4 regions of the Pseudoalteromonas sp. SCSIO 43101 genome follow, and region 1 is predicted to be linked to each of the others. Evidence: predicted binding sites of a transcription regulator. Region 1 holds the regulator's gene; each other region holds the start of a gene.
What was found. The regulator sigma-54, encoded in region 1, starts transcription at its own class of promoters, with help from an activator protein. The targets are predictions, from matches to a motif close to GTTGGCACGNNNNTNGNNT.

Region 1 (4,198 bases):
TGAAAGCGCTGTGCGATTAATTCACCGATTGCAGTTAATGCTGCATCAGCATCAGGGCCTTCACAAACGACTCTAACTTCTTTACCTTGACTGCTTTCAAGTAGCATTAATGCCAATACGCTGTCACCTTCAGCTTCTTTATCGTCTTGATAAAGCGTAATTTTAGCATCAAATTGTAGTGCTAATTGGGCTAAAACAGTGGCTGCGCGAGCATGTAAGCCGAGTTTGTTTTGAATTAAAAAGGTATCTTCAGCGCGCATTATAATAGTGCCTAATTAAATGTCTTGTTCACGGTGGCGAATTTTTACATTGTCATGGCTTTTAGCAAAACTCTCACCAATTGTTTGCGCTAAGTAAACAGAGCGATGTTGGCCACCAGTACAACCAATGGCAATGGTAAGGTAACTTCGGTTGTTACGCTCTAAATGTGGTAGCCATGTTTGTACAAATGTTTGAATTTGCCATGTGAACTTTTGCACTATGCTGTGGCTAGCTAAGTAATCTTTTACTGGTTGATCTAGACCCGTTAGCGGCTTCAAATCAGGTTCCCAGTGTGGGTTAGGTAAAAAACGTGCATCAAATACGTAATCAGCTTCTTTTGGAATACCGTGTTTAAAGCCGAAAGACATAAAAGTGATAATCAGTTTTTTATCCTTTTTACCCAAAATCTTTTCGCGAATTGATTCAGCTAACTGATGAACACTGAGATCTGTGGTATCAATCATAAAATCAGCACGAGTGATCAACACATCGAGTAAGACTTTTTCTTGTTTAATGGCCAGATCAAGTGGCAAAGAATCAATGGATAATGGGTGTAAACGACGAGTCTCTGAAAAGCGTTTTATCAGGGTTTGGTCATCACTGTCTAAGTAAAAAAGTGTTGGATTTGCGAAACCTGGAAGGTACTCAAGAATATCATTAAATTCTTGCTGCTCTTTTGGAAGGTTACGCACATCAATACTGACCGCTATTTTATCGTAGTTATCTGATACGCTACGCACGAGCGAAGGCAGTAAATTGACTGGAATATTATCAACGCAATAATAACCTAAGTCTTCAAGTACTCGTAAAGCGACCGATTTACCTGAGCCTGAGCGACCGCTGATAATGATTAATTCCATTTATGCCTCTGCTGATATAACCTGAAACAGTTGCTGATCGGTAGTAGCACTACGCAGCTGTTTACAAAACTCTTTATCTTTAAGTCTATCAGCAATTGTTGATAAGGTCTTTAGATGAAGCTGAGAGTCACCATCTGGTACGATGAGTGCTACAAAAATGTCAACAGGGCGATTATCAATTGCATCAAAATTGATTGGGGATTCACTCACTATGACAAACGCCTGAGGTTCATCGGCGCCACTCATTCGGCCATGTGGAATAGCAATACCTCGGCCAATACCAGTGCTACCTAGCTTCTCTCGGTTGAGTAAAGCATTTAGGATATCTTGTTGAGATAAATGAGGAAGCTGCTGGTGAGCCAGTTCGCTGATATATTCAAGAATTCTTTTTTTGCTATTAAAAAGGACCGCAGCTTTGCTGCAGTCCTGATTAGTAAGTGAACTTAGTTTCATAATTTAATGTCGAGCTAATTTCTCTTTGTGTTTAATGACTTGGCGATCAAGCTTATCGATCAACGAGTCAATGGCTGCGTACATATCTTGATGTTCTGTAGAAGCGAACAATTCGCCTCCGTTTACATGTAAAGTTGCTTCTGCTTTTTGGCTTAATTTTTCTACATCTAGAATGACATGAACATTATTAATATGGTCAAAATGCCTTTCTAGTTTCGCAAACTTGGTGTTTACATAGTCTCTTAATGAATCAGTGATTTCTACATGACGACCAGTTAAATTTAGTTGCATAAGCATTTTTCCTTCTATGTAAAACGTCTAAATCAAACTCTTACGCTGATTAGACGGAGGTATTGCTAGAGACTCACGATATTTTGCAATTGTACGTCTAGCTACTTTAATTCCTTGCTCAGCCAATATATCTGCAATTTTGCTATCACTCAATGGTTTAGCCGAGTTTTCTGCAGCGACTAACTTCTTGATTAAAGCGCGTATTGCTGTTGAAGAACACTCACCACCATTTTCAGTGCTGACATGGCTTGAGAAGAAATATTTCAACTCAAAAATACCCCTAGGGGTATGCATATATTTTTGCGTTGTTACTCGTGAAATCGTCGATTCATGCATTTCGACCATTTCAGCAACATCATTTAGCACCATCGGCTTCATTGCTTCTGGGCCATGCTCAAAGAAAGCTTGTTGTTGTTGAACGATACAGTTGGTCACTTTTAATAGTGTATCGTTACGGCTTTCTAAGCTCTTAATAAACCACTTTGCTTCTTGTAAGTGAGAGCGAATAAATTGGCTGTCGCTACTTGATTTAACAGAGCGAGACATAGCCGCATATTGGCTGTTCACTCTAATCTTTGGCATACTATCTGGGTTTAACTCAACCACCCAGCGACCTTTTACTTTTTTCACTGATACATCAGGTATGACGTACTCAGACTCTTCGCGTACTATGCTATCCGCAGGCTTAGGGTTTAAGCTGTGAATTAGCGTCATTACTTCTTTAAGCTCATTTTCTTTAAGCTTAGTCTTTTTCATCAAAGTTCGATAGTCGCGACTCGCTAATAATTCGATATGCTCAGATAAAACCATTTTAGTTTCAGCTAAATATGGCGTGTTTGCATCGAATTGGCGAAGTTGAATACACAGGCATTCCTGTAAACTACGCGCCCCAATACCGACAGGATCAAACAATTGAATTCTCTTTAGGACCGCTTCGACTTCATCAAGTTCGATTTCTTCTTCATCACTATTTTGATTAAAGCTCTCGACGATATCTTCACAGCTTACCGTTAAAATACCAGAGTCATCGATAGCCTCAACAATTGCCACAGCAATCGCTTCATCAGTCGGACTAAAGGGAGTTAGCTGTAATTGCCACATAAGGTATTCGTGAAGGGTTTCGGTCGATGCACCTTGATAAATAGATTCATCTTCTGGCATTGGCCCTGATGATGTTGATGGAGCGGCACTCATGTACTCATCCCATGTAACATCCATGGCTAAATCGTCACTTACAGTGTCTTTATTTAGAGCATCACTGCTTTCTTGTTCATATTCGCTAGGTGCTTCGTCTGCAGAAGCGCTGACTTGCACATCGTCAGATTCAGCTTTTTGCTCATTTTTGCCGATGCTTTCTTCGTTGTAATCCGCTTCTTCCACTTCAAGTAAAGGGTTACTATCTAGCGCCTCTTGAATTTCTTGTTGGAGATCCAATGTACTGAGCTGCAACAAACGAATAGCTTGTTGCAGTTGTGGAGTCATTGTAAGTTGCTGGCCCATGCGCAGCTGTAATGATTGCCTCATGTATCCCTAACAATCCTTTTTTTAAGTTATCGATAACTGTGCAAAGACAGTTAAGTTATTATCGATTTATTGTCATTGTTATAAGTCTAGCAGATGCTCTAGTCGGTGGCGTAATGGTTACAGCCTAAATTGCTCGCCTAGATAAACATCGCGTACAGTTTGGTCAGCTAATACGTGCTCAGGTGTGCCTGATGCAATTAGCTCCCCATGAGAAACAATGTAGGCTTTTTCACAAACATCAAGGGTTTCTCGAACATTATGGTCAGTAATTAGTACACCAATACCACGATTTTTTAGGTGCTCAATAATTTTCTTTATATCTAACACTGAAATTGGATCAACACCAGCAAAAGGCTCATCTAAAAGGATAAATTTAGGATTAGCGGCTAATGCGCGAGCAATTTCAACGCGGCGACGTTCACCACCAGATAGCGCCATACCTTGACTATCACGGATGTGTTGGATGCTAAATTCATCTAATAAGCTATTTAGAGTTTCTTCCCGCGTGGTTTTATTTAGATCTTTACGAGTCTCTAAAATAGCCATCAAGTTTTGGTAAACTGTTAACTTTCGAAAAATCGAAGATTCTTGCGGTAGATAACCAATACCCAACCTCGCACGGCTGTGCATTGGCAAAAGGGTAATATCGTTATCATCGATGCTAATTTTACCTTTGTCGCTCGGAACTAGGCCTACAATCATGTAAAAAGTCGTGGTTTTACCAGCACCATTTGGGCCAAGCAAGCCAACAATACTGCCTGCTTCAACTTCCAGACCGACATTTTTAACCACTTGGCGGCCTTTGTAGC
Region 2 (4,198 bases), 1.1 Mb from region 1:
CGCCAAATACACGAGCAGAGTATTCACGCTCTACTTCGTAACTTGGGTGCATTAAACGATTTGCAAGTTCACCGTCATTGGTGAACAGCATTAAACCTGCGGTATTAATATCTAAACGACCTACCGCTATCCAGCGCTCGCCATCAACACGTGGTAAGCGATCAAATACCGTACGGCGGCCTTCCGGATCTTTACGTGTACATAACTCACCTTCTGGTTTGTTATACATAAGCACACGACAAATACGGTCAGCTTTGTCTTCAATTTTTACCACGTGACCGTCAACACGAATCACATCGGTTGTTTCTACACGGTCGCCTAAACGCGCCACTTTACCATTCACGCTCACGCGATTGGCATCGATGTATTTTTCCATTTCACGACGTGAACCCACGCCTGCACGGGCTAATACTTTTTGTAACTTTTCAGTTTCTAAATTACTCATTCAGATAGTTCTCTCACAGAAGGATCGCTCAATAGCTGGTTGATTTTACTCTCCTGAAGTTCAGGTAATGGTGGTAATTCATCTAAACCAGCTAATGAAAAATAGTCTAAGAAAGCGGATGTTGTTGCATACAAAGCAGGGCGACCTGGCACTTCTTTGTGGCCCACAACCCTTACCCACTCTCTTTCTAATAAGGTTTTAATAATCCCTGAGCCAACGGTTACTCCCCGTACTTGTTCAATTTCACCACGGGTAATAGGTTGCCTGTAGGCAATCAAGGATAAAGTTTCTAATAGTGCTCTTGAGTATTTAGGTGCGCGCTCTTGCCATAAGTTTGCCAGCCAAGGTGCTAAACTCGCACAGGCCTGAAATCTATAACCGCTACCTACTGCAACAAGCTTGATACCTCTGGTTTGATAATGCGTTTGAATCTGTTCAATTGCATTATTAATGCGTGGCATAGATACGCTTAAATCAGCTAATACTGTTTCTTTTAAATGCCGTTTAGACACGGGTTTTCCAGCAACAAAAATCGCAGCTTCTATGATTTCGACTAACTGTTCATCACTGATACGTTTTGTGGCCATCGTTACTAAAGGTCATTTTAAATCACTAACGCTCTATTATGACAGAAGTCAGCCAAGGTTGGAAAAATTATTATAAAAAAGCCAGTGTAAAACACTGGCTTTGGGGGATATTTCAAAAATGAATAATGAAATTAGCTGTTTTTAACCATTTCAAGGGCATCATCTTCGGCAACATCGCTGCCATATTTGCTAATGTAGTTGATAAATTCAGTACGACTTACACGCTTATCTTTGTTGCTATCCATATAGCCAAAATGATTTGCGATGTCGTCGTCATCTGCTTCTTCAATTGATACATAACCATTTTTATCGTTATCTAACGATTTAAAGTCATTTTCGATGCGGTCAAATCTAGCGATTTCTGCTTTAAATGCTGATTCAGACACCTCGCTATCAGTTGCCACTTTACCTGTATTTAACTGCATATAAGTATTAAATTCAGTGCGGCTAATTTGCTCATCCATGTTGGTATCGATATTTGAAAAATGATCCCAAATTGCATCGTCATCAGCTTCTACTTTAGAGATATAACCGTCATTGTCATTATCTAGGCTACCAAAATCACTGTCGATTTTTGCTAAAGAGTTACTTGCAGAACATGCTGATAGGCTTAATGCTGCCAAAATTGTTGATGCTAGAGTTAACTTGTTCATAAGACATTTCCTTGTAGTCGATTAGATTCACTTTGACTATTACAAGTTGAATGCCAAAATGTCTTACTGACTAAAATCAAGCACTTAGAAAACAGTTAAGCTAAGGTTAAGCCTATGATTTAGCAAGCTTTTCATAGCTTGCTGTAATTTTTTCATAAAAAAGCGCTCATATGAGCGCTTTTCCATATAGCCATAATATCGCTATTAGATAGCTGCGTTTTGGTAACGCTTAACGAAGTCTGTTACAGCTTCGCCATTACATTTTAAGGTGTTTAAGTTACCAATTTTTTCACGCACAGGTGTTAAACCTTTTTTAAGTGCTGTGATACAAAGTTGAGTTTCTTTTTGCTCATTTTTAGCAAACACTTCAACTGCTGCTTTTGATGCTGAATTTTGTGATTGTGCCTTTTTAGCAATGTCACGGATGTCAGTACCGTTGCATAAAATGCTTTTTGAAAAACGCGACATTGAAATGCCATGCTTTGCTGCTTCTTTACGTGCAGCGGTAAACCCTTCATTCGCACTTAAGCTACATAACTTAGATTCAATACGGTTATCAGCTGAAAAGTAGTGCGGGTTGCTTGCTAATGAGCCAAATGAGATACATGCAAGAGAAAGCATCACTAATTGTTTTTTCATGGTTTACCTTTAAATAGTACATAATATGAACGGATGGTTTGCGCGCATTATATAAACAAAAATAAGTAGATCAACTGAATTATTTATTTAATTTAATAATTAATAGTGAGTTAACAATGTTTTTAAATTAAGCAGCAATTGATCAACATTTACCCAATTTGATTTTCGTAATTAGCTCATGAATAAGCCCTAGTTTGATGATAGAATTGCGCTAAACACTGAAACAAAAATAATAGGTGCACCATGAAGGTAATCTCATTCAACATTAACGGCCTGCGCGCCCGTTTACACCAGTTGCAAGCCGTAATTGATAAACATCAACCAGATATTATTGGCTTACAAGAAATCAAAGTGCATGATGAGGCCTTCCCTCTCGAAGACGTGCAAAAAATGGGTTATCACGTTTATTTTCACGGTCAAAAAGCGCACTACGGCGTGGCTATGTTATGTAAGCAAGAACCAAAATCAGTCGTTAAAGGCTTTGCAACCGATACTGACGAGTCACAGCGCCGTATGATCAGTGTTACTGTGACACAAGAAAATGGCCGTGAATTAACGGTGATGAATGGCTATTTCCCGCAAGGCGATAATATTGCCCACGAAACCAAGTTCCCATATAAGCGTCAGTTCTACAAAGATTTAATGACCCATTTAGAAGATAACCACACGCCTGAGCAAGATGTTATCGTGATGGGCGACATTAATATTTCACCGACCGATCTCGACATTGGTATTGGTGAACCAAACCGTAAGCGCTGGTTAAAAACAGGTAAGTGTTCGTTCCAACCAGAAGAGCGTGAATGGCTAAGCACTTTATTAAACTGGGGCTTTAAAGATACATTCCGAGAGCTTTACCCAGAAAAAACCGAGCAATATTCGTGGTTTGATTACCGCTCAAAAGGTTTTGATGACAACCGCGGTTTACGTATTGATGTGATCTTAGCAACTCCAGCGCTTGCTAAACGTTGTGTTGAGTCTGGCATCGATTACGAATTACGTGGTATCGAAAAGCCATCTGATCATGCCCCAATTTGGTCAACTTTTAACGCATGATAGACACTATGCAATGGCAGCTCCCTTTGTGGAGCTGTGTGGCTTTAATACTTTGGCTGAGTTTCGATAAACAAAGCGCATCACAATTATTGGCAACACCAATAAGACAAGTTGGTGTACTCGCTTGTGCTTTAGTACTTGCAGTACTGTGGCGTATTAAAGCGGGGATATTGCCAGGCCTCGAATTGCATATTTTAGGGGTCACTGCAGTGACCCTGATTTTAGGTTGGCGACTGGCCATTTTTGCAAGCCTTCTTGCAAGTTTACTCTTGGTATTAGTCGCTCAGCTGCCAGTATCAATACTGCCAGTGCATTTATTGTTTACTGCTTTTTTACCAGTTACGTTAAGCTATTTGTGTTTTGTGCTTTGCTATAGCTATCTGCCAAGGCACTTTTTTATTTATATCTTTTTATGCGCGTTTTTAACCGCTGCTGTTATTGCCTGTATCAAAATACTTACCAGTGGTGTGTTTTATTACTTGCTTGGTGATTACAGTTTTATTGAAATTTCAGAAAACTATCTGATTCTTTGTGCCATAATTTGGTTTCCTGAAGCAATGCTCAATGGCATGGCCATTACCTTGATGATCACCTATCGCCCTCACTGGGTTAAAACCTTTTATGATAAGGACTATTTAGACTCATGAGTCTTCACTATCACTGCCCGCTTTGCAAACTTGAACTTACTCTAACCGACAAAACTTACCGTTGTGACAACAATCACAGTTTTGATATCGCCAAAGAGGGTTATGTCAATTTACTTCCCGTGCAAAATAAAAAGTCTAAACAACCGGGCGATAACCTTGAAATGGTGCAGGCTC
Region 3 (4,198 bases), 640 kb from region 1:
GCTTATGCGAAATAGTTGTATCAAGCTCGTAGTTGCGTGTTGCTTCTTTATGCGAACGACTAGGATTCGTTGCTGAACCCGCACTACCTTGGCCAGCAATTTCAGGAATATTAGAGTTTACTGGCGGCTGATTAGTTAGCGCACCAGGAATGCCGACAGCGAGGCCACCTATGTTATTTTCTTCGAAAGTTGTTTCACTGCGCACTGCCGGTAAATCTGGGTTATAACGTTTTTGTGTTTCTTCAACTGCGCTGAAATCCATGTTTAAATCGACTTGTGCAGTATAGTTACCTAGGCCCACTACAGGAATTAGAATACTATCGATTTTATTTAAGTACTCTTCTTCACGCTTACGCTCAATTTCATACTCTTTACGAGAGCGTGCCGCGAGTGAGTTTTGTGAACCAGAATTAAGTAAGCGACCATTTTGATCAGTCACGGTAACACGCTCTGGCGATAAACCTTGTACCGCTGAGGCAACAATATCAACCACTGAGTCAACTTCTTCACCATCAAGCGAACGGCCACGTTTTAAGGTTAGCACTACTGTAGCTGAGGGCTGTTTTTCGCGACGAGCGAATACGTTTTCTTTTGGAATAGCTAAAAGTACTTTGGCGCGAGTAACATTTTTTAGCTCTTCGATGGTACGCGCAAGCTGTTGCTCACGACCATGTTTTAAACGTTCACGTTCAAGGCGTTGGCTTACACCAAATCCCATGTCTTGCATGATGATGTCAGTACCTGAGCTTGGCGCTTGCTCTAGGCCTTCACGAGCCATCAATAGCTTTATGTTTTGGTATTCACCTTCTTCAACAGAGATGACGTTACCATCGAGTTCGTAATCAATCTTTTGAGCGTCTAAAAAGTCCAACGTTTGAATAAGCTCTTCCGTTGGCATTTTACCAAGCGGACGCATATCTGGCTGACGAGCCCAAATAATAATGAAAATTGCGATAGCCAAACAGATTGCCAAAGCAATCACTAAGGTAACCTGACGTAAAACGTCTACTCCGTTTAAGGCACTTAGGTAGCCTGACTTTTGCTCTTGTTGATCATCGGTATCGGTTGAATCGATACCACCGCCTGCTAAGGCTAGATCAGTTGATTGATTAGATTGCGCCACAATAATTCTCCACTACCTAGTTACACAGGCATGTTCATGATTTCTTTATAAGCTTCAACAAGTTTGTTTCGAACCTGAACCGTTGCTTCAAATGCCACTGATGACTTTTGCGAAGCAATCATCACATCAGCTAAAGAAACACTGCGGTCGCCCATTTCCATTGCCGTTACTTTTTGCTTAGCGTCTTGTTGTAAGCCATTCACTGTATCAAGTGCATTAGTAAGTAAATCACCAAACTGTGCCGACGATGTTGGCTGAGTTTGTGTTGGTAAATTATTAATTGAGTTGCTACGGCCTGCTTCTAAGGCCATAGATTGCATTTCTTGAAATAATGCGCTGTTTTGAACTTTCATAATACTCTCTGACAATGCAGTTTACTTATGAACTGATAAAGCACAAACCGTGCCACAAAATAAACACAACAATTTCAACAGCTTAAACAGCAATCTTGGTTTGTCAGAGTTTTGACAGCAAACAAGCTCACAAAAATGTGAGCTTGTTTGCTTAACTTTTTGGAAGGAATCTATGCAGGTAAGGCTATACCTAAGTCTCGCATTTGCGCCAGTTTATAACGTAAAGTGCGTGGACTAATACCTAAGGTTTCTGCAACCTCTTTACGCTTACCATTACAGCGCGCTAAGGTTTCTAAAATAATACGATGCTCTTTATCTTTCAGCTCGTCTTTGTAATTACCTTGCTCGCTTACTTGTGGCACGGTATCTAAATTAACCTCTACAGGCTGCTCTTGATAAGCCGGTGCATTGTGTGATGGCGTAGCGACTGGCTTGATATCCGCAGATAACAACTCTTCAATAAAAACATCGTCTTGATGAATACTATTACCATCACATAATATCAACGCCCGTTGAATAACGTTATCAAGCTCTCGTACGTTACCTGGCCAAGCATGCGATAGCAGCTTTTGTTTCGCACTCTCACTTAGTTGAGCGATAGGCTCTTTACTTTTAAGGCAATGACGCTCTATCAAATGCTCAGCCAATACAATAATATCGCCAGGACGCTCAGCTAGTGGTTTCCACATTAGCGGGAACACATTTAAGCGATAATATAAATCTTCTCTAAATAGATTTTCGCTCACCGCTTCTTTTAAATCTCGGTTACTTGTGGCGAGTACGCGAACATCAAGTTCAATAGTTTTACGTCCGCCTAAGCGCTCTACTTCGCGCTCTTGAAGTACACGCAGTAATTTAGCTTGTAAGCCTAAATCCATCTCAGTAATTTCATCAAGTAAGATGGTACCACCTTGAGCTTGCTCAAATTTACCAGGACAGGCTTGAATAGCGCCGGTAAACGCCCCTTTTTCGTAACCAAATAAGGTTGCTTCAAGCATATTTTCCGGAATAGCCGCGCAGTTAATAGCAACAAAGGGGGCATCGCTACGATTTGATTTGTCGTGGATAAAACGAGCCAACACTTCTTTACCCGAGCCACTTGGGCCGAGTACCATAACACTGGCATCGGAGCGCGCAACTTTACTCGCAAGTTCTAATAACTTAATGCTCGATGGATCGGCAACAATTGGGCCATCAGTTTCTTTTTCCTTTTCAGGCAAATAACGGCTCACCATGTTAAGTAGCACTTCAGGGGCAAACGGTTTTGCCATGTAATCAATCGCGCCTAGACGCATTGCTTCTACAGCATCATCAATGGTGGCATAGGCCGTCATCATTAATACCGGCAGCTCAGGATAATTAAGTTTAATGCTACGTAGTAGGTCAAGGCCGCTCATAGCGCCCATTTGCACGTCGCTAACAACCAATGAATAGCTATTTTGCTTAAGCAAGATCATCGCTTGTTCAGCGCTATCTGCAGCAACGCAATCAATCCCCGACATTTCAAGGGTATCGATTAGCGCTTCTCGTAAGCCTGCGTCGTCTTCAACGACTAAAATAGAGTTAGTATTCATTTTGCCTCCGCTGACATTGGTTCTGCACTAATTGGCAAGATCAAACTAAAACATGCTCCCCCATGAGCATTATTAGTCACTTCAACCCGTCCTTGGTGCGCATTGGCGACTGAACTTACAACTGCAAGTCCAAGCCCCGTGCCTTGGCTTTTGGTAGTGTAAAAAGGTTCGAATAATTTGTTGGCATGGCGTAAATCAACACCTGGGCCATTATCACTGACACTGATGCGAACACAGTTTTCGCTAGTTTCGTCACGCTCAGCACTCAGTGTTACCACAGCCTCAGAGCCAATGATTTGTATACTGTTATGGATCAGGTTTTGAATAGCGCTCGCCAGAGCGGTTTTATTACCCACAATTTCAATATCTGGCTCTGGTAAGTTCACGCTAAGTTTACTGTTATTTTGAGCAACCATAGCATCAGCACCCGCTTTTACTTCATTAAGTAACTGCTGCATCGACACACTTTCAACCACTTGTTGCTCGCCACTTTTGGCAAATAACAGCATGTCATTCACTTGGGTTTCTAAATCTTTTAAACGCGACATTAGCTTTGTATGAAAATTACCACGAGAACTTTCTGGGAGACGCTTTGAGCCTAAATTTGCGGCATATAACATGGCAGCAGATAGCGGCGTCCTGACTTGATGAGCAAGCGAAGCAACCATTTTGCCAAGCGCACTTAAGCGCTGCATATGTGCCATCCGCTTTTGTAAACGTCTGGTTTCAGTTAAATCTGTCATTAAAATTAACTGTCCTGGCTCTGGGGCAAGCGCAGTAATATCAAGCTTAATTAAACGACCATCTTTGAGTGATACTTCATGCCCATCATCTTGTTGTGGTCGAAATGAACGTTGAATAACGCTAAACCACTTTTCACCTTCAAGGGGCTCACCTAGCATATCAATGGCAATTTGATTTGCTTTCGCGATCATACCTCGGCCATCTAAAACAACTACACCTGCGGGCATAGTATCCACCAAATGACCCAACCAGCTGGCTTGTTGGCGCAACTCGCTCAACTCACCCACATACTCTTCTTGTAGTAAGCATGGGTTATATTGTTTGGCTGTGATAAATTGTGGTTTTAGGACATTTGCTAAGGCCATAATCAATACTCAAAAAATCGTGTCTACCTAGCTGAATGC
Region 4 (4,198 bases), 620 kb from region 1:
TAAACCCATTCATGACTTTGTTCCTCTAAAATGGGAAAAGCGAACTACTAAAGAAACGAGACAGCCAACCTGCGCTTTGTGTTTCTTGAATTTGCCCTTTACCTGAATATTGAATTCGCGCATTGGCAATTCGGTTTGATGTTACTGTATTACTAGCTGAAACATCTTCTGGACGAACTAAGCCTTCAAGGCGAATAAACTCTTCGCCAGTGTTCAACGTAAGCCATTTTTCACCGCGAATAACTAAGTTTCCATTGGGTAAAACACGCATCACGTTGACAGAAATATCACCAAATAAGCTGTTTGATTGATTAGACTTTGAGTCACCTTTAAACGATGCCCCCGAGCCAATACCAAATTGAATACTATCACCACCAATGTTAACTGGATTACCTCCCAGACCAATTACTGGATCTAAACTCGCATCCGTTTCTTTATCTGTTTCGGTTTTAGCTGCTTTGGTCGCTTGAGTAGACTCTTGCAATTTAACAGTGATGATATCGCCAGCGCGTAGAGCCTTTTTATCTGAGTACAAGTCATTTGATGAATAACTATCAAACAACGACCCCGTTGGTACCATAGGCTCTGTTGTAGGCTCCGGGTACATAGGCGCATAGTAAGGGTCATCCTGAACCACATGATGATTTTGCGTTGTCATACAACCACCCAGCATTAATGCTGCCGATGTGACTAAGATAATATTACGCATGCTGCCTCCTACCCATTAAAGCTGCTGATTAATGTAACTAAGCATTTCATCAACCGCTGAAATCACTTTTGAATTCATTTCATAAATTCGTTGTGTTTCAATCAAGTTAACGAGCTCTTCTGTCACATTCACGTTAGACGTTTCAAGAGAACCTTGAACCACACTGCCTAAACCATCGATACCTGGGTTACCTTGCACAGGCGCACCACTAACAGCGGTTTCTGTGTATAAGTTTTGCCCCATGGGCTCAAGACCCGATGGATTAATAAAATCACTAATAGTTAGCTGACCAATTACCACATTGTCTGGTTGCCCTGCGATACGAACTGACACTTCACCGTCTTGCGAAACAGTGATTGATTGTGCATCATCTGGAACATTCATTTCAGGCTGCAAGGGAAAACCCGCTCCCGATGTCACAATTCGACCATCTTCGTCAGTTGTGAATTGACCATTACGTGAATAGGCAATATTTCCATCAGGTAATTGCACTTCAAAAAAACCAGGACCTGAAATCATCCAATCCAATGAATTTTCTGTGGTAAGCATGTTACCTTGTGAAAAGTTCTTTTGGTTAGCAACCACTTTGGCACCGGCACCTAGCATTAAGCCCGATGGCATTTCAGTGTCTTGTGACGAACGACCACCTGGTTGGTTAATGTTTTGATATAGTAAATCTTCAAATACGGCGCGGCTTTTTTTGTAACCGACCGTGCTGGCATTCGCGAGATTATTTGAGATCACCGAAATATCGGTTTGCTGGGCGTCAAGCCCGGTTTTACTGATCCATAATGCAGGATTCATAACTCTACCCTCTCAGTCATCTTAAACAATGCGTAACAGCTGATCTTGACGCTCATCGAGCTCTTCGGCTATTTTCATCAATTTAACTTGTAATTCAAATTGGCGTTGATTGCTGATCATGTCGACCATTTCATGCACTGGGTTTACATTCGACATCTCAAGCGTTCCCGACAGTACTTTCACGTTCGGTGAAATATCACAAAAACCACATAGATCATTTACCAACATATCTTCTTTTGGTCGGAATAATCCGTCATTACCTTTTTCAAGCTGAGTGTTATCAGCCTCAATCACTTTCAGCCGATCAACTACTTCTAAAAAGTTAGCAGGCGCACCTTGTGGGCGAACCTGAATAGCGCCATCTTCACTAAACTCAACTTTCTCGATAGGTAACGGCAAAATAATTGGACCACCTTCGCCAATTACTTGACGGCCGTGGCTAGTGATCAACGCGCCATCTGGAGTAATGTTTAATGTGCCAGTTTTGGTGTACGCCTCATTGCCTGATGCATCTTGTACACTCAACCAACCACGGTCACTCATCGCGATATCAAGCTCGCGGCCAGTTTCAACAAAGCCACCCGATTCCATATTAGATCCAGGGCGTTCTTGCATTGCAAACACCCTAGATGGCAAACCTTCACCGAAGGCTTGCATAGAGCGAGCTTGTGCAAAATCAGCTTTAAAGCCAGTGGTGTTAGCATTAGCAAGATTGTTGGCCTTGAGTTCAAGACCTCGCAAACTTTGCTTTGCACCCGACATGGCAATGTAGACCATTTTGTCCATAACATTGACTCACTAAAAATACGATAACTAAGAAATGCAATAAAAGTGCCAAAGTAAAATTGACGCTAAAATAGGAAAGAAAAATGAGGTCGGTAAAATGAAAAAAGGCTGCCAATAGAGGGAGCAGCCTTCGTGTCGGATTTAGCTTAGAGCCGCTAAAATTAACGGATCTGTAGGATATTTTGTTGTAGTGTTGAGTTAACCTCAAGCGCACGTGAATTTGCCTGGAAGTTACGCTGCGCACTGATCAAATCAACAAGTTCACTAGTTAAGTTAACATTCGACTGCTCAAGCGCAGATGAGTTAATTGAACCTAAAGTACCTGAAGCTGGTTCGCCAGCAATCGGCTCACCTGATGTTAAACTCTTCTTCCAAGCAGTATTACCTACTTGTTGCAAGCCTTGTGAGTTCGAAAAACGTACCATCGCAACTTGGCCAAGGAAAGAAGTATCACCATTACTGTATGAAGCAACAATTTTACCATCGGTACCAATATCGATACCTGATAGACGACCAACAGTCGCACCATCTTGCTCAAGCGCTTTCACTTCAAAGTTACTTGCATATTGAGTCGGTATTTTATTCGTTGTACCAGCTTCATCGCGCCAGTTAATGTTTACATCATCAGGGAAACTCGCACCATTAGACAGTAAACCAGATATACCGCCTGAAGGTATTGTTAATGGATTAAACGTAGCATCCGTATTTGCAGTCCCATCTGTGCTTTGTGGTAAACCACTTGAGTCAAACTGAAAAGTTGAAATAGGTGTATATGGCGACGCAGTTTGCTCAGTACCATTAGCAGCAAACGGCTTTTCATCAAGTGTTGCAAACACTTGCCATTCATTATCATTACCAGTCACTGCTGCGTCAGTTTTAACAAAGAAGAACTGTAAAATGTGTGGCTCACCTAAAGAATCATACACCGTGGTTGATGTTGAACTGTTGTACGACGCACTTGTCTCTGGGTCAAATGGTGTAACTGCTGGCGTTAATGCACGAGAATCTAAGTTAAACGACGAATAAACATTGGTCGTAGCGCGTGGAGAACCTGATGCATCAGGAATTTGTAGCGCAGAAGATGTGCTTAAACTAACAGAAGTTGTATCACCCGTTGCTTCATCAACAGGGAAACCTTGTAAGTAGTTTCCGCTAGCATCCACAATAAAGTTGTCTTTATTAAGTTTGAACGCACCAGCACGAGTATATGTAAAATCTTGTGCACCTAGGTCATTTGCCATGGCAAAGTAACCTTCACCAGTAATTGCTAAGTCCAGTGAGTTATTAGTGAAAGATAATGAACCTTGATGGAATTGTTGTGCCACCATTGTTGTTCTTACACCGTCACCATTTTTTGTTTTACCAGAACTAAATACTGATGATGCGTACACATCAGCGAACTCTGCACGAGACTCCTTAAAGCCCGTGGTATTGACGTTAGCAATGTTATTTGCTGTAACGTCTAAATCTTTTTGCGCGGCTGCTAAGCCTGTTAATGCAATATTGAAGCTCATAACTCACCTCTAACCTATCTCTTAGCCTAAGCTAACCCAAACCTTTTTTACTTATGCGATTTCAGCTATATCAGTTAGCCTAACCGCACCCTCTTTTGTATTTACGATAATGCCGCTGGCGCCATTAATATTGACACTTTCAATATTCTTAAAGGTCGCCATTGGCATACTGCTGTAGTCTCCATTTACAAAGCCTTCAGCACTGATGTCATACTCACCTTCAGGGAGTACATTGCCATCGTTATCTTTACCATCCCATTCAAAACGAAGTGCACCCGCTGACTGCGAACCTAATTCAATCGTGCGCACTAACTGGCCCGATGAATCTGTTATTCTTAACGTTAGAGACTCAACGGCAGTTTCTGCAACTACCGACCCTTTAGCG

Region 2: J8Z25_RS07370 (EF-hand domain-containing protein) is a predicted target of sigma-54. The motif match lies at 1,725-1,743, and genes of this name have one in related genera.
Region 3: fliE (flagellar hook-basal body complex protein FliE) is a predicted target of sigma-54. The motif match lies at 1,515-1,533, and genes of this name have one in related genera.
Region 4: J8Z25_RS04980 (flagellar basal body rod protein FlgF) is a predicted target of sigma-54. The motif match lies at 2,334-2,352, and genes of this name have one in related genera.

Annotation. Positions count from the first base shown of each region.
Region 1 is NZ_CP072673.1:429,538-433,735, forward strand. Features, by position in the region: gene J8Z25_RS02075 (HPr family phosphocarrier protein) at 1-260, opposite strand, end outside; gene rapZ (RNase adapter RapZ) at 276-1,121, opposite strand; gene ptsN (PTS IIA-like nitrogen regulatory protein PtsN) at 1,122-1,574, opposite strand; gene hpf (ribosome hibernation promoting factor) at 1,578-1,865, opposite strand; gene J8Z25_RS02095 (RNA polymerase factor sigma-54) at 1,893-3,389, opposite strand; gene lptB (LPS export ABC transporter ATP-binding protein) at 3,507-4,198, opposite strand, start outside.
Region 2 is NZ_CP072673.1:1,565,773-1,569,970, reverse strand. Features, by position in the region: gene rluB (23S rRNA pseudouridine(2605) synthase RluB) at 1-445, opposite strand, end outside; gene scpB (SMC-Scp complex subunit ScpB) at 442-1,032, opposite strand; gene J8Z25_RS07370 (EF-hand domain-containing protein) at 1,164-1,685, opposite strand; gene J8Z25_RS07365 (exonuclease III) at 1,890-2,324, opposite strand; gene xthA (exodeoxyribonuclease III) at 2,568-3,377, shown strand; gene J8Z25_RS07355 (energy-coupling factor ABC transporter permease) at 3,374-4,024, shown strand; gene J8Z25_RS07350 (putative RNA methyltransferase) at 4,021-4,198, shown strand, end outside.
Region 3 is NZ_CP072673.1:1,066,451-1,070,648, reverse strand. Features, by position in the region: gene fliF (flagellar basal-body MS-ring/collar protein FliF) at 1-1,123, opposite strand, end outside; gene fliE (flagellar hook-basal body complex protein FliE) at 1,144-1,476, opposite strand; gene J8Z25_RS05070 (sigma-54-dependent transcriptional regulator) at 1,647-3,050, opposite strand; gene J8Z25_RS05065 (sensor histidine kinase) at 3,047-4,159, opposite strand.
Region 4 is NZ_CP072673.1:1,047,772-1,051,969, reverse strand. Features, by position in the region: gene J8Z25_RS04995 (flagellar basal body P-ring protein FlgI) at 1-13, opposite strand, end outside; gene flgH (flagellar basal body L-ring protein FlgH) at 26-709, opposite strand; gene flgG (flagellar basal-body rod protein FlgG) at 725-1,513, opposite strand; gene J8Z25_RS04980 (flagellar basal body rod protein FlgF) at 1,535-2,299, opposite strand; gene flgE (flagellar hook protein FlgE) at 2,461-3,813, opposite strand; gene J8Z25_RS04970 (flagellar hook assembly protein FlgD) at 3,865-4,198, opposite strand, start outside.